DNA from 4 places in the Brevibacillus sp. FSL L8-0520 genome. Region 2 is predicted to be linked to each of the others. Evidence: riboswitches for the same ligand, from Rfam matches in the RefSeq annotation. Region 2 holds a riboswitch; each other region holds the start of a gene.
The links. Region 2 has a riboswitch for S-adenosylmethionine ahead of NSQ24_RS19000 (pyridoxal phosphate-dependent aminotransferase). Riboswitches for the same ligand answer to the same signal wherever they lie in the genome.
Positions count from the first base shown of each region.

Region 1: another riboswitch for S-adenosylmethionine. It lies ahead of metK (methionine adenosyltransferase); the one in region 2 lies ahead of NSQ24_RS19000 (pyridoxal phosphate-dependent aminotransferase).
Region 3: another riboswitch for S-adenosylmethionine. It lies ahead of NSQ24_RS02820 (sugar ABC transporter substrate-binding protein); the one in region 2 lies ahead of NSQ24_RS19000 (pyridoxal phosphate-dependent aminotransferase).
Region 4: another riboswitch for S-adenosylmethionine. It lies ahead of NSQ24_RS03500 (methionine ABC transporter ATP-binding protein); the one in region 2 lies ahead of NSQ24_RS19000 (pyridoxal phosphate-dependent aminotransferase).

Region 1 covers NZ_CP150171.1:4,864,099-4,869,720, reverse strand. The annotation lists gene NSQ24_RS23850 (S8 family serine peptidase) at 1-2,126, shown strand, start outside; gene NSQ24_RS23845 (hypothetical protein) at 2,152-2,625, shown strand; SAM riboswitch class I at 2,679-2,779, shown strand; gene metK (methionine adenosyltransferase) at 2,918-4,123, shown strand; gene NSQ24_RS23835 (polysaccharide deacetylase family protein) at 4,309-5,322, shown strand; gene NSQ24_RS23830 (sensor histidine kinase) at 5,322-5,622, shown strand, end outside.
Region 2 covers NZ_CP150171.1:3,786,901-3,792,522, forward strand. The annotation lists gene NSQ24_RS18990 (PLP-dependent aminotransferase family protein) at 1-1,089, opposite strand, end outside; gene NSQ24_RS18995 (hypothetical protein) at 1,255-1,524, shown strand; gene NSQ24_RS19000 (pyridoxal phosphate-dependent aminotransferase) at 1,969-3,144, opposite strand; SAM riboswitch class I at 3,250-3,362, opposite strand; gene NSQ24_RS19005 (MFS transporter) at 3,656-4,996, opposite strand; gene moaC (cyclic pyranopterin monophosphate synthase MoaC) at 5,004-5,486, opposite strand.
Region 3 covers NZ_CP150171.1:489,604-495,225, reverse strand. The annotation lists gene NSQ24_RS02830 (ABC transporter permease) at 1-270, opposite strand, end outside; gene NSQ24_RS02825 (sugar ABC transporter ATP-binding protein) at 272-1,756, opposite strand; gene NSQ24_RS02820 (sugar ABC transporter substrate-binding protein) at 1,833-2,858, opposite strand; SAM riboswitch class I at 2,988-3,109, opposite strand; gene NSQ24_RS02815 (phosphotransferase family protein) at 3,175-4,113, opposite strand; gene NSQ24_RS02810 (S-layer homology domain-containing protein) at 4,355-5,467, opposite strand; gene NSQ24_RS02805 (WG repeat-containing protein) at 5,574-5,622, opposite strand, start outside.
Region 4 covers NZ_CP150171.1:634,958-640,579, forward strand. The annotation lists partial or broken gene NSQ24_RS03485 (spore germination protein) at 1-921, shown strand, start outside; gene NSQ24_RS03490 (GerAB/ArcD/ProY family transporter) at 931-2,067, shown strand; gene NSQ24_RS03495 (Ger(x)C family spore germination protein) at 2,037-3,188, shown strand; SAM riboswitch class I at 3,282-3,398, shown strand; gene NSQ24_RS03500 (methionine ABC transporter ATP-binding protein) at 3,484-4,497, shown strand; gene NSQ24_RS03505 (methionine ABC transporter permease) at 4,499-5,164, shown strand; gene NSQ24_RS03510 (MetQ/NlpA family ABC transporter substrate-binding protein) at 5,211-5,622, shown strand, end outside.

The sequences.
Region 1 (5,622 bases), 1.1 Mb from region 2:
AGCTGCTCGCAAAAGGGATCAATGCAGCGATTGACCGAGGAGCTAAAATCATCCTGATGTCAGTCAGCAGTCTGTCCTATTCGAAAACGTTGACAGCGGCCATCCAGCGGGCGGAAGCGAGCGGGGTAGTCGTCGTCGCCGCCAGCGGGAACGAAGCGAACCGCGTCGCCTATCCGGCAGCGTATCCGACGGTAATCGCCGTTGGAGCCGTCAAAGAAAACTTAAAGCCGCTCTACGATTCGAACTCAGGACCGGAATTGAATCTCGTCGCCCCAGGGTTCAATATCTACACAACCAAGCCAAAGGGGAAATACGGAATGTTTAGCGGCACCTCAGCAGCTGCGCCCCAGGTAGCGGGTGCTGCGGCATTGGTGCTTGCGCGCAATCCGAATATGACGCCCCTGGATGTGCGCCAATTGTTGTACCAGACGGCTGCAGACCTTGGAGAGCGCGGCTGGGACAGGCAAACGGGATACGGGCTGCTCGATGTCAATCGAGCCGTCAGTGAAAAGCTGTCGATGGATTTTCATGAACCAAACAATACGCGAAATCAGGCAAAGGCATTTCCGATTGAATCACAGCTGAGAGCGAAATTATCAGAGTCAGACAAAACCGACTGGTATTATATGGATATCCCTTACGACGGAAAAGTCACACTGGTCTCAACCGTCACTTCAACGAATACAACTGCGCTGGCTGCTACTTTCTTCCCTGAAAATCGCGAAGCTTCTACCTATTACATAGGGAACGGAGACACGCTGACTGTACCGGTGAAAGCTGGTAGAATGTACATCAGGATGGAGCGAAGCTTCGGTGTGAAGGGCTTTACCTATCTGTTGACCAGCCGGTTTACGATCAATCCGGACAAGTATGAGCGCAACAATACAATGGATACGGCCCGCCCGCTGGTAGGCAACCAAATTTCCGTAATCGGGAACTTCCATGAAGAGGGCGACGAGGACTGGTTTTCTTACTATGTCCGCGAATACGGCCGGCTAAACGTAACAGTCACTGCCGATACCAAGCGGATCGACCTGAACATGAAGATCGGCAAAGAGGGACAAGCCTTTGAAGAATTTGACAAAGGCGACCGGAATGACCCGACCGAGCGCGCCCAAAAGGAAGTATCGCCGGGCAAATACTACATCAGGCTGACCGAGTACTGGCGAAATCAGGTGAACGGCGAGTACAAGCTGGACGTGTCCTATACGCCGATTCGGAAGGATACCAATGAGCCCAACGATACATATCGCCAGGCGTCACCTTTGGCCAACGGAACGCTGATGACAGGAACCTTGCCTACTCATACCGATCAGGACTGGTTCCAATTTACGGTCGATTCCGAATCCTACGTCAGCATACGCGCTCCGTTCGTTCCCGTATCGACAGGGATGCGGCTGGAGCTGTACGGTTCGGATACATTGAACTACTCGCTCTTTGCCACGAACGACGTAGCGCAGCTGTCCGATCTGGGCAAAGAGGTGCTTGGCATGAAGCTGAAGCCGGGCAAGTATTATATCCGTCTGACAACCACATTGCCGTTTAAATACGATTCGTACCGGCTGACTTTGACCAAGCAGCCTTTGATCGCGGGTTATCGTGATATTTCCACGCACTGGGCCCGCAACGAGATCGCCAGACTCAGCACGAAGGGAGTCGTCAAAGGCTTTGATGATTCGACCTTCAAGCCTGACCAGTCGGTGACTCGAGGCCAGTTTGCGACGATGCTGATCCAGTCCATGCGGGCCAAAGGGATGAATATCGTTACGTATACAGGCAGAAATCCGTTCAAGGATCTTTCTAAAAATCACTGGGCCTATGGCAATCTGCTGACTGCCCACCAGCTCGGCATCATCAGCGGCTATCCAAACAGCACCATGCTGCCGGATCAATCGATCACACGGGCAGAAATGGCACTGATGGTAGCCAGAGCAAATAATCTCGTGCTCTATAATCGCAGCAGGTCATCGTTTACCGACGTGCCGACAAGTCACTGGGCGTCTCCCGCCATTGAGGCGCTGACGGCGAAAAAGTGGATAAGCGGTTACGGACGGACGTTCAAGCCGCAGGGAAGAGCTACACGTGCAGAGGTGGTCGTCCTGCTGGCGAAGGCTTACAGTTTGTAACTCTATGGAAAAGGAGAGAACATAAATGAAAAAAGCAACCAAGGGAATCCTCGCCATAGCAATTGTCGGGATGGGGGTCTTTGCTTCGCAGGCGATGGCAGACGGCGTTTCCGGTGTCCCGGGCTCAGCGGATGATCCGGTCGTCACCAAAAGCTATGTGGATCAGCAAATTCAAAAAGCTCTTGGCGGAGGCGCAGGCACAGGCGGTGCATCCGTCTCGACGGGGTTGACAGTGGTTGAGCTGCACCCGGGGCAGACGCTGTACGGTTTTGAGGGTACGGAATTTATCGTCCGTACGGGAAAAGTACAAGCAGTAGCCGGCGATAAAGGCGATGGCTTGACAGATATTACCGAGGGCAAGGACCTGCGAGCGGGAGCTCAGGTGGCTGCCAATCATCTGCTCTTGATCGCCCGTTCGGACAATCGCGGATTGCGCTTGAATGCAAACTACAATGGTGTCGCGCACATTATGGTTCGCGGCAAATACGAATTGCGCTAAGCGCTTATTGACACCGGCTATAAAAACGATTATTCTATTATCCGTAATGGATACTCTTATCCAGAGCAGGCGGAGGGACTGGCCCCATGAAGCCCGGCAACCGACTCGAGCGGTGCTAACCAGCAGAACGGATACCTGTTCTGGCCGATAAGAGGGTAGGGAACGCAAACACCAAGCACCTTTTCCTCTAAAACAGGAAAAGGTTTTTTTTTGCTTGTGCCTTCGTCTAATAAGAACCTGTTTCGGCTACCACACTATTTGTATGAGGTCAAAGGAGGTAGTACACATGTCTTTGCAAAAAGGTCGTCGTCTGTTTACTTCTGAATCCGTCACCGAAGGTCATCCGGATAAGATTTGTGACCAAATTTCCGACTCTATCCTGGACGCCATTTTGTCCAAGGATCCAAATGCTCGCGTAGCATGCGAAACTTCCGTTACCACTGGTCTGGTACTCGTGGCAGGGGAAATCACCACGAACACGTACGTGGATATTCAAAAGCTCGTCCGTGACACCATCCGTGAAATCGGATACGATCGCGCCAAGTTTGGTTTCGATGCCGACACTTGCGGCGTTCTGACCGCTATCGGCGAGCAGTCTGCCGATATCGCCCTCGGTGTAGACCAGGCGCTGGAAGCCCGCGAAGGGAAAATGACTGATGCTGAGATTGAAGCGATTGGTGCCGGCGACCAAGGTCTGATGTTTGGTTTCGCCTGCAACGAGACTCCTGAACTGATGCCTTTGCCGATCAGCATGGCTCACCAGTTGGCTCGCCGTCTGACCGAAGTGCGTAAAAACGGCACTTTGAGCTACCTGCGCCCAGACGGTAAAACACAGGTGACTGTAGAATACGACGGCGATAAGCCGGTTCGTATTGATACGATTGTTATTTCTACCCAGCACGCTCCGGAAACCACTCTGGAACAAATCAAGAACGACCTGATGGAGCACGTGATCAAGCCTGTCGTGCCAACAGAGCTTCTGGATGCCGAGACCAAATACTTCATCAACCCGACTGGCCGTTTTGTTATTGGCGGACCACAAGGGGATGCCGGTTTGACAGGCCGCAAAATTATCGTCGACACCTATGGCGGATACGCTCGTCACGGCGGTGGTGCTTTCTCCGGAAAAGACCCGACAAAAGTGGACCGCTCCGGCGCATATGCAGCCCGCTATGTAGCGAAGAACATCGTCGCTGCCGGCTTGGCTGAAAAATGCGAAGTACAAGTGGCCTATGCAATTGGTGTCGCACAGCCAGTGTCCATCAGCGTAGATACATTTGGGACCGGCAAGATTGCCGAGGACCAATTGGTAACACTAATCCGCAAGCATTTTGATCTTCGTCCTGCAGGTATCATCAAGCAGCTTGACCTGCGTCGTCCTATCTACAAGCAGACCGCGGCATACGGCCATTTTGGCCGCAACGATCTGAATGTGCCGTGGGAGCGCACAGATAAGGCAGAAGCGCTCAAGCAGGATGCAGCAGGGCTGTCCAAGTAAAGACCAAGCGCGAGAGCCTAGTGATACACACTAGGCTCTTTTTCTGTCATTGAAAACGGATTTCCTCTATATTTTTAAGAAGACTAGGCCTTAAGACTTGCGGCAAACTGCTGGAATTCAGTTCATAAAGGAATCCGTTCGTATATGTCGAAATTCCTATATAGGCATAAAGGAGGGAGTTTTTTGTGCCGAAGAGGTGGCCCTTCTTTCTCGTATTTTTCATTGCGCTAGGGCTCGTTGTGACTGCCGGACTGCCCGATACTGCCTCTTTTTTTAAAGAGGAGGCTCCAAAAGTGCAACCTTTCCCCCATGTCACTACGTCTATAAGCACAAGCGAGGAGCAATCGGCTGCACCACAGACAGAAAAAAACCGGGAAGAAGCAGCGTCCTCCAAGCTCTGGTATAGAGATCGGGTAGTCGTATTGACGTACCATCATGTGACCGACGATTCTGACCAGCGCTATGTTATTGGGGCGGAGCAGTTTAGAGAGCATATGACGTTTTTATTCGAGAACAATTTTCATCCGATATCACTGGCGGAATTTGTGCGTTTTGTCGAGACAGGAGTTTTGCCCACTGAGAATGCAGTCTTGCTTACATTTGATGATGGGTATGAAAGTTATTACACACATGCTTTTCCCGTAATGCAGCAGTATCGGTTCCCATCGGTCAACTTTGCCATACTTGGACGATTGCGGGATACCGAGGAGCGAAAGAGAGAAAAAATGACCACGCCGCTATCCCGTCCGCAAGTGAAGGAAATGCTGCAGACCGGGTTGGTGGAGATCGCTTCTCATACATACAGTCTTCACGACGAGAGGGCCCGCAACGAATGGGGAGATCTGGGACCGGAGACAGCACCTGTGTACATGGAGGAGCTCAAACGGCTCGAAGACGAACAAGAATACCGCAATCGCCTTTACGTAGATTTTACGATGTCGCGGGTCGGCTTGAGCGATCTGGTGGGCAAGCAGGTGCAAGCTATTTCCTTGCCGTTTGGATACAGCAATGACATCGTACTGGACATAGCCAAGCAAGCGGGCTACCGATTTGTCTTCAATTCAAATCGAGGTGTGGTAACGGCCCAGGTGAATCCGCTTTCCATCCCCAGATACGATGTCGGGATCAGGGAAATGGATGTGCCCAAGCTGCAGGCGCTGTTCCAGACGGTCAAAAACGAGGTAGAAGGAGATCAATAATGAATCAGGCGATCAGTATTACCATGTTGGATGGTGTGATCAATCGCACGATCGAGACGGTAGAGACGAGCAAATCGCAAATATTCGAGATCGCCGAAAATGCCAGGCAAGAAGGAAATTCCTTAAAACATGATTTGCATGAATTGCGGCAGGAAATAGCGAAAGTGATAAGCAAGGTAGATGAACTGGAGCTCTCCTACCGAAGGGCGCGAGCGCGCCTGGTGTTGGTTAGCCGTAATTTTCAGACATACACAGAGGAAGACATCCGCATCGCTTATGAAGAAGCCAACCGTATTCAGG
Region 2 (5,622 bases):
TTGAGGCTGGTCCGCGTAGAACGGGATACCGGGAACAAACGCGACGCCTTCCTTGACAGCCTGCGCCAGCAGCTTCTCGGAGTGTACATGCTCCGGCAGCTCTACCCAGAGGAACATTCCGCCTCTCGGTTTATTCCACTTCATGCCGCTGGTTTGACGACAGAGCAGCTCGTGCATCCACTCCATCCGCTCTTTGTACGAGTCGCGGATTTTTTGAATATGGCTTTCCAAATCAAACCGGGACAGCAGCTCATACAGAGCAAATTGGTCGATTGTGCTGGACTGCAAGTCGATTGCCTGCTTGGCTTTTACCATCATCTGAATCACCTGGCTGTCTCCAATCGCCCACCCCGTTCGAAGACCCGGAGCGACGATTTTGGAGAAGGTGCTGGTGTAGACGACAGCCGATCCGTCCGGATGCTCATCGAGAGAAAAAATGCTGCGATAAGGCGCCTCGCCGTCGAACTGGATTTCCCCGTACGGATCGTCTTCCAGAATCAAAATGTTGTTTTCCCGGCATTGTTTCAGCAGTCCCAAGCGTTTTTCCAGACTCCAAACCTTTCCTGTCGGGTTTGCAAACGTCGGAATGACATAGGCCATCTTCGGGCGATATTGTGCGATTTTTCTGGCAAGGTCCTCCATATCCATGCCTTCCGCATCTCCATCCACCGGAATAGCTCGAATGCCGCGAAATTGGAACAGTTGCACGGCCGCGAGATACGTTGGATTTTCTACCAGCACGACGTCGCCTTCGTCCAGATAGACACGGCAGAGCAAGTCGACGGCCTGCTGGGAGCCGGTAGTGATCAGCATGTTTTCTACGCCAACATTCATATGCTTTTGTTTCATGCGGGACGAAACCCATTCCCGAAGCGGAATGTACCCGTCAGTCAAGCCGTATTGCAGCGATTTTGCTCCGTGATCCAGAGCGCGATTGAAGGCTTCTCTCATTTCTTCGATTGGAAAAGAATCCTCTGCCGGCAGGCCGCCTGCCAAAGACAATACTTGATTGCCCTGTGTCAGCTTCAGGATTTCGCGCACGGCCGAGGAGCTGAGTGCGCTGGTTGATTTGGAAAATGAATATTCCATGTTCGGTTCCCCCTAGATTTCGCTTATACCTGTTTTATCACTGCGGCCGTCATAAGTCCAATCTCACAAATCTATCGGCGGAATAGGTTTTAGCTATGTCGAGCGATGGCTCGGTCGAAATCGTCGGATTTTACTCGCGACTACTTTGGTTGGGGGTATCGATGCTTGTGCAGATGTTTCCTGCTTTTCTTTTGGGTGGTAAACCGGGCTGTAGAGGTAAGAAACAGGAGAAAAAGCAAAAGTACGGTGGGACGGGTTTTTGTAGGCAAATTCGAGCCCGTCTGGATAATCGAGTTGAAGGGCTTGGGAAAACTGGAGAGCTTCCCTTACTGGAATCTGTATGACGAAAACGGCAAGCGTTTCGACGTTCGGACCGATTTTGCCAAGACGTACATGGAAGATTCAGACAAGGGGTCGTATTGGTCCAAACCCTGATTGTCAAAGGAATGGAGCAGCCTCCGCAAAAGCTGAAGCTCGCTTTGCAAACCATCGAAACACGGTACATAGACTTGAACTGGCAACCGCCGATCCCGCCTAGTCCATAAAGCTGGCCTGGGGTATCACCTGATTCCATCAAGCCATCATAAAGGCCCTGAGCGATCATAGCTCCGGGCCTTTTGCTTGGGAAGCCATGCTTTATGTTGCAAGTATGGCTTCCGCTATACACGAAAAATAAGGCTGTCTTTCTTGAAAAGGTTGCCGTCATTATGTTTTGGCATCCGTGAGTATCATTTCGAATCAAGCCTGCTTTATCCGTGAGTATCCTGCTTGATTCAGCCTGTTGTGCCACCCCGAATCGCAGGAGAAGCCTGTTTCCAGGCTTCTCCCCACCGCGGCCCCTGGACAAGGAGCAAGATAACCCGAAGCCCGCCAACAAGCTTACCGAGCAAACAGCCCCAGCTTCTCAATCCTTCGCACTGCCTCCGCCAGCCTTTCTTCGCTGGAAAGAAGCGCCGCGCGCACATACCCCTCGCCCGTCGGTCCAAAACCGACGCCAGGCGCAACCACCACATGAGCCTTTTCCAGCAGCAAATCGGAAAACTCGACCGATGTAAACCCTTCGGGAACAGGCAGCCAGCTGAAAAACGAGCCCTCTGAAGGCTTGGCCTGCCAACCGATCCGGTGGAGCTCGGCGAACAGCACATCCCGCCTGCTTTGGTAGACGGAGACGAGATCATGTACGCATTGCTGCGAGCCGGTCATCGCTTTTGCCGCCGCCATCTGCACAGCGCCGAAGAGACTGACAAAGTAATGGTCCTGAATCAAATTGACCAGCCGTACGAGCTCCTTGTTTCCGACCATAGCCCCGACGCGCCAGCCGGCCATGTTGTACGTTTTCGACAGGGTGTAAAACTCCACTCCTACTTCTTTTGCCCCCGGCACCTGCATGAAGCTGACCGGCTTTTTGCCGTCAAAGCTGATCGCACCATAGGCGAAATCATGGCAGACGACGATCTCGTGCTTGCGGGCAAAGCGGATGGTCTCTTCAAAAAATTCCACCGGAGCGTTGACCGCCGTCGGATTGTTCGGGTAATTGAGGAACATCAGCTTGGCTTTTTCCAAATCTTCCGGCTTCAACTGGCCGTAATCCGGAAGAAACGCGTTTTCAGCCTTGAGCGGCATCATGACCATGCGGCCGTCAGCTACAGCCACGCCGGACCAGTAATCCGGATAACCTGGATCGGGCACCAAAGCGACGTCCCCGGGGTTCAGCAGCACCTGACAAATCTCAACCAGACCTGTCTTGCTGCCAAACAGGATGGCTACCTCTTCCTCCGCGTCCAGCTCCACGCCGAACTCTTCCTTGTACCAGTGGGCGACGGCCTGCTTCAGCTCCAGCCTGCCGCTGAACGGCGGGTATTTGTGATGGACAGGGCGCTTGGCCTGCTCGCTCAGCTCTTCCACGATATGCTGCGGTGTCGGGAGATCGGGATTGCCCTGTCCAAGATTGATAATGTCATGTCCGGCCGCGATGGCCTTGTTTGTTTTCGCTACCAGCGTGGCAAAAAACTGCGTCGGCAGTCGGTCCACCATGGCAGATGGTTGGATGCGCATTGGCTTTCTATCCTTTCTTTCGCAAAAATAATCCAGACATCGAAGCAGGCATGCAAAAAGCCCCTTTTCCTGAACAGAAAAAGGGGCGGATCGTGCGTCTCCACGTTCTTATCTGTCAGGATCGCTCCTGCTGGAATTGGCACAGCATCTGCAGAATATCCTGCAAGATCCGCTGCCGGGCTTCATCGGGCCAGTCCCTCCACCTCTCTGGATAAGTTAACAGCAACCTATTTACTTTGAATGTCTACTATACTACTTGAGCAGGTTGGGAGTGTCAATACAATATCCCGAACCATGGCCCGGGCTGCTTTGCTGTTGCTGGCCCGGCAGCCTGCAGGGCCTCGTTAGACAGCCTGGCAGTCCTCAACTGTCAGCCTGGCGGTCCTCAACTGACAAACTGAGGAGCCTCACTGACAGGCTGAGGGGCCTCGACTGACAGCCTGAGCGGCCTCGGCTGAAAGCCTGCTGGTCTTCGCCTGACAGCTACGAGTATCCGTCCAAGCATTGCTTGTCATGACCCGAGCTTCTCCGGAGCAGGCAGAGCTGCCTTCATCTCAGGACGCTTTACAAAGGACGTGTACACGGTAAAGCAAGCGACAGCGACCAAAGCCAAAGCAGCCATGAAGTAGACCATCCCATTTGCTCCGAGCGCTTCAAAGATCACGGCGCCCATCAGCGGGCCGACCATGCGTCCTCCTGAGCCTACGCCCCCGATGAGGCCTTGAATGAACCCTTCACGTCCCGGTGGAGACAACTCGGCAGCGATGGTCGGGACGGCAGGCCACACCAGCATTTCACCCAGTGTAATGACAAACATGGCCACGAAAAAACCGGCGTACACCGTCGTCTGAGACAAGATCAGCATGGAGAGCGAAAAGACGTAGGCGCCTAACAGCAACTGCGCTTTCAGCGTACGGGCGAAGTGCCTGATCACCCAGGAGATAAACGGCTGCCCGAACAGGATCAAAGCACCATTCAGCGTCCACAGCAGGCTGTACTCCCTGAGCGTGATGCCCAGCGACTGCATATACGCCGACAGCACAGTCGTCCACTGCGAGTAAATAATCCAGCAGACCAACAACCCTGCCGACAACAGACCGAGCGCTAGCCATGCCATCGGGCGACCGGCAGCTTGAGCGGCATCCGTCGCCATTGCCGCCGCGGCCCCTTTTGATCCGCCGGCCTTCTCCGCCAATCCCGCGGCAGGCAGCTGTGCCCCCTCACCTTCCTCTGTGTGCTTCGCCGACGCTGCCACGAGCCGGCCTTCTTTTTCCTGACCGCGCTCAAGATCGACCGTGCGGCTCAAAAAGATAAAGAGAAACAGAACTGCCAGCTGCAGCGCCGCATTTCCAAAGAAAGTCCAGGCAAAGGAAATGCTCGCCAGCATTCCCGCCGAGGCGGAACCGATCGCTACCCCGATATTGAGTGCCACATAAACCGTATTCAAGCCCTTGCGGCCGCCGTCAGGCCACAAGAGGCCGATCAGGGCATTGAGCACAGGAAACATGATGCCGGAGAAAAATCCGTTCAAAAGCAGCAAGACCGTATACGTATGAAAGCTGGTTGTGAAGCCCAGTGCCACAGCTACGGCTACCGCTCCCGCTGTCGCGGCGTATACTGTGCGCATTTTCCCCCAGCGGTCAAAGAGAACCCCGCCTGTCAGACTGCCGATCAGGTACGCTCCCTGATTCAGCATCAAAAGAACACCCGCTACGGTGAGCGGCTTCCCGAGAAAATCGTGGATGTAGATCGTCACCAGCGGCCAGATACAGGCCATGCCCGTAGAATGAATAACGGCAGCAACGGCCAGAAGCCGGATGCTGCGCGGATAGGAATTCCATAGTCGACTCATCTGATGTTTACGCCTCGCTCCGATAAAAATCTCCGCTTTTCCCGCCGGTTTTGCTCTGGAGATACGTCGGCCCGATTACCATTTCCTTGTCCATGGCCTTGCACATGTCATAAACGGTGAGCGCGGCTGCGCTTGCGGCTGTCAGTGCCTCCATCTCCACGCCGGTCTTGCCGGTCGTTTTGACGGTTGCCTCGATATCCAATGTCGCTTTGTCCGCATACGAAAAGCGGATGTCAATGCCCGTCAGCGGCAGCGGATGACACATCGGGATGATCTCCCACGTCTTTTTCGCAGCCATTACTCCGGCTACCTGTGCGACAGCCAATACATCCCCCTTGGCAATCTGCCCCTCGCGAATGCGCAGCAGCGTTTCCGGCTTCATCGTGATTTTGCTGACAGCCACCGCTACCCGCTTGGTTACCTCTTTTTCGGAGACGTCCACCATTTTGGCCCGTTGTTGATCGTTAAAATGCGTTAATTCGTCGTTCATTTCTTCCTCCCATTTGCTTTCCGCCTGGGAATGCCCTTCTTTTTCGATAATCTAACCTTACATTCAGCACTGTAGAAAATCAATCGGGAATCTGCAAGAAGTCGCTCTCTGATTTGGCAGTTAGGCGCAATTATGT
Region 3 (5,622 bases), 2.1 Mb from region 2:
TTCGTACCAGACCATCATCGATGCGGAGACAACGGTAGTCAAGGAGACGGTCGAACCGACAGACAGGTCGAATCCGCCGACAATCAAGGAAAACGTAACACCGACGGCCACAAATGTGACGATGGAGATGGAGCGCAAAATATCCGTGATGTTGGCATAGGTAAAGAAATAAGGATTGGTCAGGCTAAAAAGCAGGATGACGATGGCGATCACGGCAACTGTTCCGTATTTATAAACAAAATCAAACAAGCTGTATTTTTTTGCTTCCATCTTATTCACCCCCGCTTGCGTAATACATGATTGACTCCTGGGTCGCTTCTTCCCGGCTCAGCTCTTTTACGATTTGTCCCTCGAACATGACGAGGATCCGGTCCGCAATCCCCAGCACCTCGGGAAACTCGCAGGAAAAATACAGGATGCCTTTTTTCTCCGCGGCGAGCGAGCCGATCAGGCGGTATATGTCGCTTTTCGCCCCGATGTCCACACCCTTCGTCGGCTCGTCGAACATAAAGATGCGCGCATCCGTATCCAGCCATTTTCCGATAGCGACCTTCTGCTGGTTTCCCCCGCTCAAGTGGCCGACAGGCTGACGGATGCCCGCTGTCTTTACCCCCAGTTTTCGGACGATCTTCTCGGCTTGCTCCGACTCCAGTCTTTGCTTCACAAAGCCCTTTGGCGACCATTTGGCCAGGGTAGCCACCGACAGATTGCGGGCGACCGACTCCTCTACGAATATCCCTTCCTTGCGGCGCTCCTCCGGCACGAGGACGATCCCCGCCTCGACTGCCTCTTTCGGCGTGCGAAGCCGCAAAACCCTGCCGTTTACAATCAGCTTGCCATCCTCCCACTCATCCGCGCCGAACAGCAGACGTGCCAGCTCCGTCTTCCCTGCTCCAACCAGGCCGACGACACCGACGATTTCTCCCTCGCGCACATGCAGGTCCGCTCGGCGAACCTTGCCTCCTCTGGCGTTTTTCACTTCCAGGATGGTCTCGCCGATCGGCACCTGGGTCTTCGGGAACTCCTCGGAGAATGTCTTGCCCAGCATCGCGGCGATGACCTCGTCCATCGTTGTGTCCGCCGTCTCTTTGGTAGAGATCCGTTGTCCATCGCGCATGACGGTGATCCGGTCGCAGATTTGAAAAATTTCCGGCAGCCGGTGGGAGATGTAGATAATGCCCAACCCCGCTTGCTTGCACTGCTCGATGATCTGAAACAGCCGCTCTGTTTCCGTGTTGCTGAGCGGAGCTGTCGGTTCGTCAAAAATAATGAATCGGGCCTGCTGTACCGTCGCCCGGGCGATCAGGATCAGCTGCTTTTCGGACAGCGTACAGGCTTCCACCTGCTTTTTCACAGGAATGGAAAAGCCAAACCTTGCGAGAATCGCTTCCGCCTCTTCATACAAGCGGCGCCAGCTGATCAAGCCCTTTGCTTGGATTTGGCGATCGAGCAATATGTTTTCCGCTACACTGAGGTACGGGATCAGCGCCGTATCCACTTCCTGATAGACGCATTGAATCCCGAGCGCTTTGGCATCCTGCGGCGACTGGATCGCGGCCTCCCTGCCATCAATCACAATGGAGCCTCCGTCCGCCACATAGGCTCCCGTCAAAATCTTCATCAGCGTGCTCTTCCCCGCTCCGTTGGCTCCGAGCAGAGCGTGAACTTCTCCCGCTTTCACTTCGAAATCGACGGAACGGAGCGCGGGTACGCCAGAGAACTGCTTCATGATGCCGTTCATCTGCAAAGTCGTCATTTTCTGTCCCCCCTTATTAAGGAAGAATCCCGTTGATGGATGATCAACGGGATTACGCTACACCATCTATGCAGGATTACTTGCCCCATTCTTTCACGTACTGGGAGAGATCTCCCATCGTGATTTTCTTGTCCGTCGGCAAATCGTCTCGCTTGACCAGCACAGGATTCAGTTTGACGCTGTCCGGCACCTGCTCGCCGTTGATTTTTTTGAAGACGGTTTGGGCTTGAATCCGTCCGATGTTGCCCGGGTCTACCGCTGCAGTCGCTACCCACGAGGTAGAGGGATCCTGCATGAGCTGCAGGTCTTCGTCGCTCAAATCGATCGAGTATACTTTGATCTCGGTACGGCCGGCTTGCTGAATGGCGCGGGTCGCTCCTTTGGCGAACTCATCCCAGGAAGCCCAGACCGCTGTAATATCTCCTTTGTTTGGATACTTCTTCAGAATGGCTTCCATCTGCGATTGCGTATCCAGCGCGGTGTTGTTGGTGGCGCTGCCGAAAGCGGCAACCTCCTTGATATCCGGATATTTCTTCAAAAAGGCTTCGTACGTGATCTGGCGTTTTTCCATCGGTGCAAAGCCAGCCACCCAAATTTTCACGATGTTTCCTTTGCCGCCGGTATCTTCAGCCAGCTTCTCCAGGCTAAGCTCAGCCAGCTTCTGGTCATCCTGCTCTACTACAGGAACCCCGGGAAGCTTGATGTCTGTATCAAACAGCACGAGCGGGATGTTTTGCTTCACAGCCTTTTCTGCTCCTTGCTGCAGTGCTTCTGCAGTGCCGTGGTCAATCAGAATGCCGTCGAAACGCTGGTTGACCGCCGCATCCAGGTTGGAAGCCATTTTGGACAGATCGGTATCTGCGTTGAAAACAGTCAGCTCTCCGCCGTTCTTTTCTACTTCGGCTTTGACGCCGGCAATGTACTGAGCCGAGAATGTGCCTACGTTTTGCCGCATCACGAGCGCGATCCGTTTTGCTTTCTCGCCGGAGCCGCCACCCGCTCCGCCGTTTCCGGAAGACGCGCTGTTGCCCCCGCCGCAAGCTGTCAGCAAAAGAGACACAGAAAGGATAAGCGATCCAATCAAACTAAACTTCTTTTTCATATCGGAAAACCCCCTTTTTAAAGTAACACGGTACGCTGTTCTGCGGTTTTGAACCGGAATCGACATCCATTTGCTCCATCAAAAAAGCCTCTTTCCAGATGAAAGAGGCTTAAATCAGCGGATTTTCGCCTCTCATCTGTCAGGTATCGCTACCTGTAGGAGTTAGCACCTTGGCTCAAAAGAAACGTGTTCCTTTGCGCTAGGTTGCCGGGCTTCATTGGGCCAGTCCCTCAGCCTTCTCTGGATAAGAGTTCATATTCTCATATCAAAACCTTTTGTATATACAGAATATAATGGCTGCTTTCAAACCTGTCAACTAGGATTTTTTCCCCTTCCCTGTCCCTATCTTTTCAAATGCCTGGGCGACAAACCAACTGTGCTCCTCCCGCATCTTTTGTTCCGTAGACGCATCGAGTCCCCAGTCGGATATTTTGGAAGCCGGGCGCAAAGCTGCGAACAGATCCCAGTAAGACAGGTCTGTAAAATCGAACTTCGTCAAGGATTGATAGCGACCGGTAAAACGAAGCATCGCCTCGATGCCGAATGCCCACAGAATCTCCAGTCTGGCGTTGGCAACATCCGCGAGCGGATCTCCGAGCTGCGCGTCCTCCCAGTCGATCACTGCAGCAAGCTGTCCGTCCCTCCACATTACATTTCCTGGCCAAAAATCTCCATGCAGCAGTACGCATGGATTCCGCGAAGGAAATGGCCAAACTGCCTCCAGAACATCCCGAATGCGTCCCTCACCCAGCGATTCATCTGTGATTGCCGGCCGTTTTTCGATTTTCTCGGTACATGCTTTCTCCAGTTTGGGCAAAAAGGACAAATCCAGCTTCGAGACGTCCACACTATGAATCCTGGAAAGCTGCGCAGCTAGCTGGAAAACGTGGTCGGTCACATCGGCAGGAGTGAACTCAGTCTTTCCCTCGATGTATTCAATCACGACGTACGGCGTGGAAAAAATCTCGCCTGATTGATCCAGGAAAAATGGCACTGGCGCGGCCACCCCCACAGACTTCAGGAGTTCCATCAGCTTGAATTCATCTGCTGCCACATGGGGATTCTGTGAAATGTCTGCCGCACCGTGCCGGCGCACAACCATTTTTTTCCTTTTGCCGTCAAGCTGCTCGATTTCAAGCGCCGTCACCTGCGCTGAGACACCGCCTTTCAACTCCCAGGAGCGAACCAGCTTGCTTTGGGGTTCAAGCCTTTGAACCAATCTTTGAAAGCAGTCCCTTTCCGTTGATTCTGTCATTTGCACCTCTCCTTTGCCTTTTCCGGAATATTCGCTATCCCCGTGATCAAATCATCCCGGTTTCCCGCAGAAGATGAAAAATGAAAAGCGGACAGCTCTCGAATGGGCCGTCCGCTTCTTTTGCTCGCTTTACGGGTCAATCGCTGTTTATCGCTTTAGTTGGATGTGCAGCCATTGCATTTTTCACCTGGACTGCAACTGCTAAAGCCAGCGCCTGACCAATCCCCCTACAAATTCCCAACTACTTCTGCTGGTAATTTACTCTTACGATCTTCCAGCCATACGGGCTTGATTCTTCCTGTTCCAAAGAGTATTCCACCTGATAATTTCCTGTCAGCGTATGCTGATAGCTTCCTGTCACCCACAATCGCTTCGGATTGCTGTCATCTTTCCTGACCACCAGGCTGCCGCTGTAATCATGCAGAGGGAGCGGAGCGATCTCTTCCAGTGACTCTTGGGCGTCCTTGCTGAAAAACTGCCCGATCCGCGACGGGTCCTTCTGGACATACGCCTGATTGGCGGCGGTGAGGAAGAGGTTGACGATGTTTTTCTGGCGAAGCTGCGTTTCCTTGAACTGCTGAGGCGTATCGCGTTTCCAAAGATCATGCAAGCGTTTCAGGACGATGGCAAACTGCGCTCGTGTCATTTGTTTTTTCGGGTCAAAATTTTTGTCTGCGTTAAAGAGATAGAATTCGGAAATCGCTGCCGCATAGGGCGATGCCGTATCCTCGTATTTGGGATCGTGCTTCCACAGATAGTAGCCCGTATAGTAAGGCTTCACTTCATCCAGCTTGAGGGTTGTCGCCCGCATTTTGTAAGGAGCCAGGACATGGAACAGGATCATGCTCGCTTCTTCTCTGGTCAACGGCTTTTGCAAATAATCGGAGGACAGCCACCAGTCGATGTTGTTCTTCTGTGGCTGCTTCATACCTCCACGTTCGGATAAGTGCAGGTAGTACAGCATGCTTTCTCCCGGATCGAAGGAATTGACAAATCCGGTTTGTATGTCTAGCATGGCGCGCATATTGGCAAGGAGTTGTTCCGTTTCCTGTTTATAAGAGAACCGTTGATCCACATGCGTATTTGGCTTGGCTGTTTCCAAGGGACCATAGATGCCTTCCAGCACCCGGTTCAGCAAAGCCAGCGCTTCGCCCCTGGTAACCGGATTGTCCGGATGAAAATACCCGTACTTGAGGCGGTAAACATTCAGTGCGCTCAGTTCCTCGATTTCCTTTTGGGCCCAATGCCCCTGAATATCCTCATAGTATACGGGAGCCGCAGAAGCGCCGGGGACAAAAAAGCTTTGGACGAACAGACCGAACATAACGATCCAGGCAAGATAACGTTTGTACATTTCTCAGTACTCCTTTCCAAATAATGCTTCGGGCAACATTTTCCCTAGGTAAGTGATCGTGCTGATGCTGACGGACGGGAATACCATGCGATTATCGGATTTCCGTTTACTTGTGGACTGCTCCTGTTTTATCGATCTGGATCAGCTTCCCGTTC
Region 4 (5,622 bases), 2.3 Mb from region 2:
AACCATCCGTCAACGGATACAAGATTTGGAGGTGGATGGACTTGTTGAAGTCAACATTTTGACTCAGTACATAGCGGACAATGAAATTACCGTTTTTCCCACATTGCTGCAAACGGAGCGGCCGGATCGCGTCTCAAGCGCTTTGCGGAAGGGTCAGGTGGCCATATTGATGCAGGGAAGTCCGTTTGTGCTGCTTGGGCCAACTGCGTTAATCCACTTTTTTGAGTCGCCGGATGACTATTACTTCCGTTGGAGCATTGCCACGTTTAACCGGGTTCTCCGTGTCTCCGCGATGATCGCTTCCCTGCTATTTACACCGCTTTACGTGGCGGCACTCACTTTTCACTACGAAATGATTCCGGCTGATCTCCTTTGTCACTCGCACAGTCCCGGGCCAGAGTCCCTTTTCCGCCTCTGTTTGAAGCTTTGATGATGGAGATTATTATTGAACTCTTGAGAGAAGCAGGGGCAAGGCTTCCTACCAAAGTAGGACAGACGATCGGCATCGTTGGCGGTATCGTGATTGGGCAAGCATCCGTGCAGGCGGGCTTTACCAGCAACATCTTGATTATCATTGTTGCGCTCGGAGCCTTGTCATCCTTTATCGCTCCCAGCTACGTGATCGGCTCTACGATCCGCGTGATTCGCTTTCCCATCATTTTGATGGCGGGGCTGCTTGGTCTGATCGGAATCATGATGGCGGTCAGCTTCCTCATCAGCCATCTCTTGCGGCTGACGAGCTTGGGAAGACCGTACCTCTCCCCGCTTTATCCGGTTCGCCTCATCGACTGGAAAAACAGCTTCATCCGGGCTCCCTTTGCGTTCCTTGCCAAACGTCTCGAGTTTTTTCAAAACGGCAAGCCTTATCGCTACAACAAGCAACGAGCACGCCAAATCCATAATTTTGATGAAGATGAGTAGGGAGGAGCCATGAAGATCAATGTTCAGCCCAAACCAACGACGACCATAGCTCCTTACATGACCGGCTTCGTTGTCATGTCGACGCAAATAGGGGTAGGAATATTAGGCTATCAGCGGGTGGTCGCAGCCGAATCCGGCCATGACGCATGGATTTCCGTAGCCATCGCGGGACTGCTGTCGCATCTTACGATTTGGATCATATGCCGGACACTGAGGCACTACCCGTCCGCAGATTTATTCGGGATACATCGGGATGTGTACGGGAAAATCATCGGCAACCTATTCAGCCTTCTGTACATCCTCTACTTCATCGCAATGGCGATGGTCATCCTGCGGGGGTACATAGAAGTCGTACAATCATGGATTTTTCCAGGGATTCCGATCTGGATACTTGGCTCGATATTGTTATTTCTTGCGATGTACACTGTCCTCGGTGGTATTCGGGTGATTACCGGCTACGCGATCATTTCGGTGTTTATCACGATCTGGCTTTTTTTTGATCTCTACTTCACGTTGGAATACGCCCGCTGGCACTATCTTTTGCCGGTTATGGAGGCAGATTTCAAGCAGCTTCTAAAGGGGGCACTGATCATGGCCTTTACCTCCGTCGGGTATGAAGTGTTGTATTCGATTTACCCCTACGTCGGAGATAAAACGCGTTTGCATCGGCATGCCCAGTGGGGAGCGTTCATTACCAATTTCATCTACGTCGTCCTGATGATCATCTCGCTCATATTCTTCAGCGAAGGCCAGCTCATACGAACGATATGGCCAACGCTGCAGATCAAGACCGTCGTGTATTTCCCGTTTCTGGAGCGGTTCGAGTACCTTGCCATCTCCCTGTGGATGCTGATCATCCTGCCCAACGTCATGCTGTATATGTGGTCCGCCTCCAGGGGGTGCAAAAGAATGTTTGGCTGGAACCAGAAGCGGGTTTTGTACATCATCGGCGCGGTCATCTTTATTGCGATGCAATTTTTTGTCTCGAGACATGCAGCCAATTACATCATCGATCGCATGTCGTACGTTAGCTTGTACATGGCTGTGATTTACCCTTATGTCCTATTGTTGGGAGTTCTGATCAAACGGCGGTGGAACAGGAGGGAGGATTCATCGTGCCGAGATCCGGAAATAAGCGGCTCCTGAGAGCGGGAGCCGTGCTCCTTCTATGTTCTGTTCTGCTCAGCGGCTGTATCAGGACGCAAATTTTTGATGAGCTTGGAATGATTACGGTGGCGGGATATGACCTGTTAAAGGACGGGAACATACGCGGAACGGTGGTGATGCCCTCCATCAATCCCGAGGCTGAAGAAAAAGTGCAGGTGATGTCCGGCATCAGTCTGACGAGCAAGGGCATTCGCGACAAGGCCAACCTGCAGTCAGACAAAGAAGTGCTGGGCGGGCAGCTTCGGGTCGCGATGTACAGCGAGGAGCTGGCCAGAAAAGGGATAGGCAGCATTGTGGACACTCTGTACCGCGACCCCTCGATTGGAAGCCGGGTTTATTTAAGTGTCATTGAGGGCCAAACCTACGATTTGCTGACGTACAAATTCAAAGAGGAAGGCAATATTGGCATTTACCTCTACCAATTGATCCGGCACAACGTAGAGGATGACAAAATTCCGTCTCCTACTCTCCATGAGTTTTACCGCTCCTACTTCAGCGAGGGAATCGACCCTTACGTCCCTTTTCTTGAGAGGAAAGGGGATGAGGTGAGGATCAAAGGCGTGGCTCTGTTTCACAAGGACAAATATGTCGGCTGGATTCCTCCAAAGGAAGCCTTTCACATCAAGCTAGTTCATGATGCTTATCGAGCGGGAACGTACGAAACGTCGGTAGATCCGGAGAGGATGGGGGTAAAGCCGAAAAAGAAGAACACAACCGGCCCTGACATCCAAATGGTATTTGATACGCTGAGCAGCAAGGCCCACGTCGATATTGTCAGTACGAATCCACTGACCTACAAGGTCGATGTGAAAGTACGGACACGCATTCTGGAAATGTCAATACCGTTAAAAATAGAACAACCGGAGGTACTCAGAAAAATGGAGCAGGCCTTGTCTGAAAACATGAAGCAGGATTTGGCCAAGGTCGTCGCCAAAATGCAAAAATGGGAGGTAGACCCCTTTGGGTTCGGGGAATTATACCGGGCAAAATTCCGCGGGGCGCGGAAGCTGTCTCACGATCAGTGGCATGAGATGTACAGGAAGTCCCGCTTCGATTACAACATCGATGTAGAAATTGTCCGCAACGGCGTGTTGGATTAATTGCCCATTGACTTTCTATTTTGGTATAGCATATAATCCGTTTTGTATCATAAAAAGAAATAAAGTTCTTCAAACTAAATATACGTAGAATTCTTCTTATCCAGAGCGGCGGAGGGACAGGCCCTATGAAGCCCGGCAACCGGCTCATCGATTCTGATGGGTGGCGCGGTGCCAATTCCTACAAGATTGTAGAATCTTGACAGATGAGAAGGGTGAATGCGATCGTATAATGCGGTGCAGCCCCTTTTTCGCCTGATGAAAAAGGGGCTGTTGATTGTAATGGGAGGTGAACCGGATGATTCGGTTGCAGAATCTGAAAAAAGACTACATTGTAAAAGGCCATAAAACACCTGCGCTGCGCGGAATTGACCTCTCGATCGAGAAGGGGGAAATTTTCGGCATCATCGGACATTCCGGTGCCGGCAAAAGTACGCTGATTCGCTGCATCAACCTGTTGGAACGTCCGACAGCAGGCAGCGTCATTGTAGACGGGGTTGATCTGACCAAGCTGGATGAAGGCAAGCTCCAGGAACAGCGGCGGCATATCGGAATGATTTTTCAACACTTCAACCTGCTCTCGTCGGCTACAGTCGGGGAGAACGTCGCGTTTCCGCTCAAGCTGGCCAAGCGGCCCAAGGCGGAGATCGACAAAAAGGTGAAGGAAATGCTGGCGTTGGTAGGGCTGGAACAGCACCGCGACAAGTATCCAGCACAATTGTCAGGCGGACAAAAGCAGCGTGTCGGCATTGCCCGGGCGCTGGCGAGCGACCCCAAGGTGCTGCTGTGCGACGAAGCGACATCCGCTTTGGACCCGCAGACGACCAACTCCATTCTGGCGCTTCTTTTGGACATCAACCGGAAGCTGGGCTTGACGATCGTCCTCATTACGCACGAAATGCACGTCATCCGCTCCATTTGCGACCGGGTCGGTGTCATTGACGGAGGGCACATCGTAGAAATGGGCAATGTTCTGGATGTGTTCTTGAAGCCGCAGCATCCGACGACACAGGAGTTCGTGGAGCAAGTAGCAGACTCCAGCGAGCTGCGGGCTGCCGTTGCTCATGAAAAGGCGTCAGGCGAACGGACGATCCTGCGGGTCACGTTCCTCGGAGAACAAACCTACCAGCCGATTCTGTTCCAAACGATGCAGGAAACAGGTACGGTGTTCAGTATCCTGCAAGGAACCATTTCGCGTATGAAAGACACCCCATATGGCCAGCTCGTGATCGAGTTGGGCGGGGATGCGCAGCAGAACAGGAAAGCTGTCGATACGCTTCGTCAGCGCGGCCTGGAAGTGGAGGTGATTTAAAATGGGATTCACGCTTAAAAATATAGACTGGGCGGAAATTTGGAAGGGAACGCAGGATACGTTGACGATGCTTGGCTTTTCCACCTTGTTTACCGTCGTTATCGGGCTGCCGCTGGGCATTTTGCTGTTTCTCACATCCAGAGGCCAGCTTTTGGAGAATCGCGCGTTTTATTCGATCTCATCCTTTGTCGTAAACGTTTTGCGTTCGGTGCCATTCATCATCCTGATGATCCTGCTGATTCCTGTAACCAAAATGCTCGTCGGCACCTCACTCGGGGTAAAGGGCTCGATTCCTCCGTTGGTGATCGGGGCGGCTCCCTTTTTCGCCAGACTGGTGGAGACCTCCCTGCGCGAGGTTGATCGCGGCGTAATTGAAGCGGCGCAATCGATGGGTGCATCCAACTGGCAAATTATCCGCAGCGTGCTCTTGCCGGAATCCCGTTCGGGGCTGATCGCCGGGATTACGATTACCACGGTGTCGCTCGTGTCCTACACGGCGATGTCCGGGGTCATCGGCGGCGGAGGCTTGGGAGACCTGGCGATCCGCTACGGGTATCAGCGCTTCCAGACAGACGTCATGGTCGTGACGGTATGTATTTTGCTTGTGTTGGTTCAGATCCTGCAGATGGTGGGCGACAGGCTCGTCATCAAGTTCAGCCGGAAGTAGGATCTTGTCCATAGAGAATGTTCAAAATAGAAAGGGGAAATCATCTGTGAAGAAATTGGTCGTATCTGTACTGTCCACTGTACTGGCACTGTCTCTGGCTGCTTGCGGCAGCCAAAATGAATCGGCTCCCGCGCCGTCTGCCGGCGGTTCCCAAGGCGAGCAAAAAGAAGTAACGCTGAAAGTGGGCGCAACGCCGGTCCCGCAGGCTGAGATTTTGAAGTTCGTCGCGCCGAAGCTGAAAGAGCAGGGCGTAATTCTGGAAGTCAAAGAATTTACCGACTACGTTCAACCTAACGTGCAGGTAAATGAAAAGCAGCTGGACGCCAATTTCTTCCAGCACAAGCCGTACCTCGATGATTTCAACAAAGGACAAAACATGAACCTGGTAGAAGTAGTACCTGTTCATATCGAGCCGTTTGGCGCATATTCCAAAAAAGTAAAAAGCGTGGATGAACTCG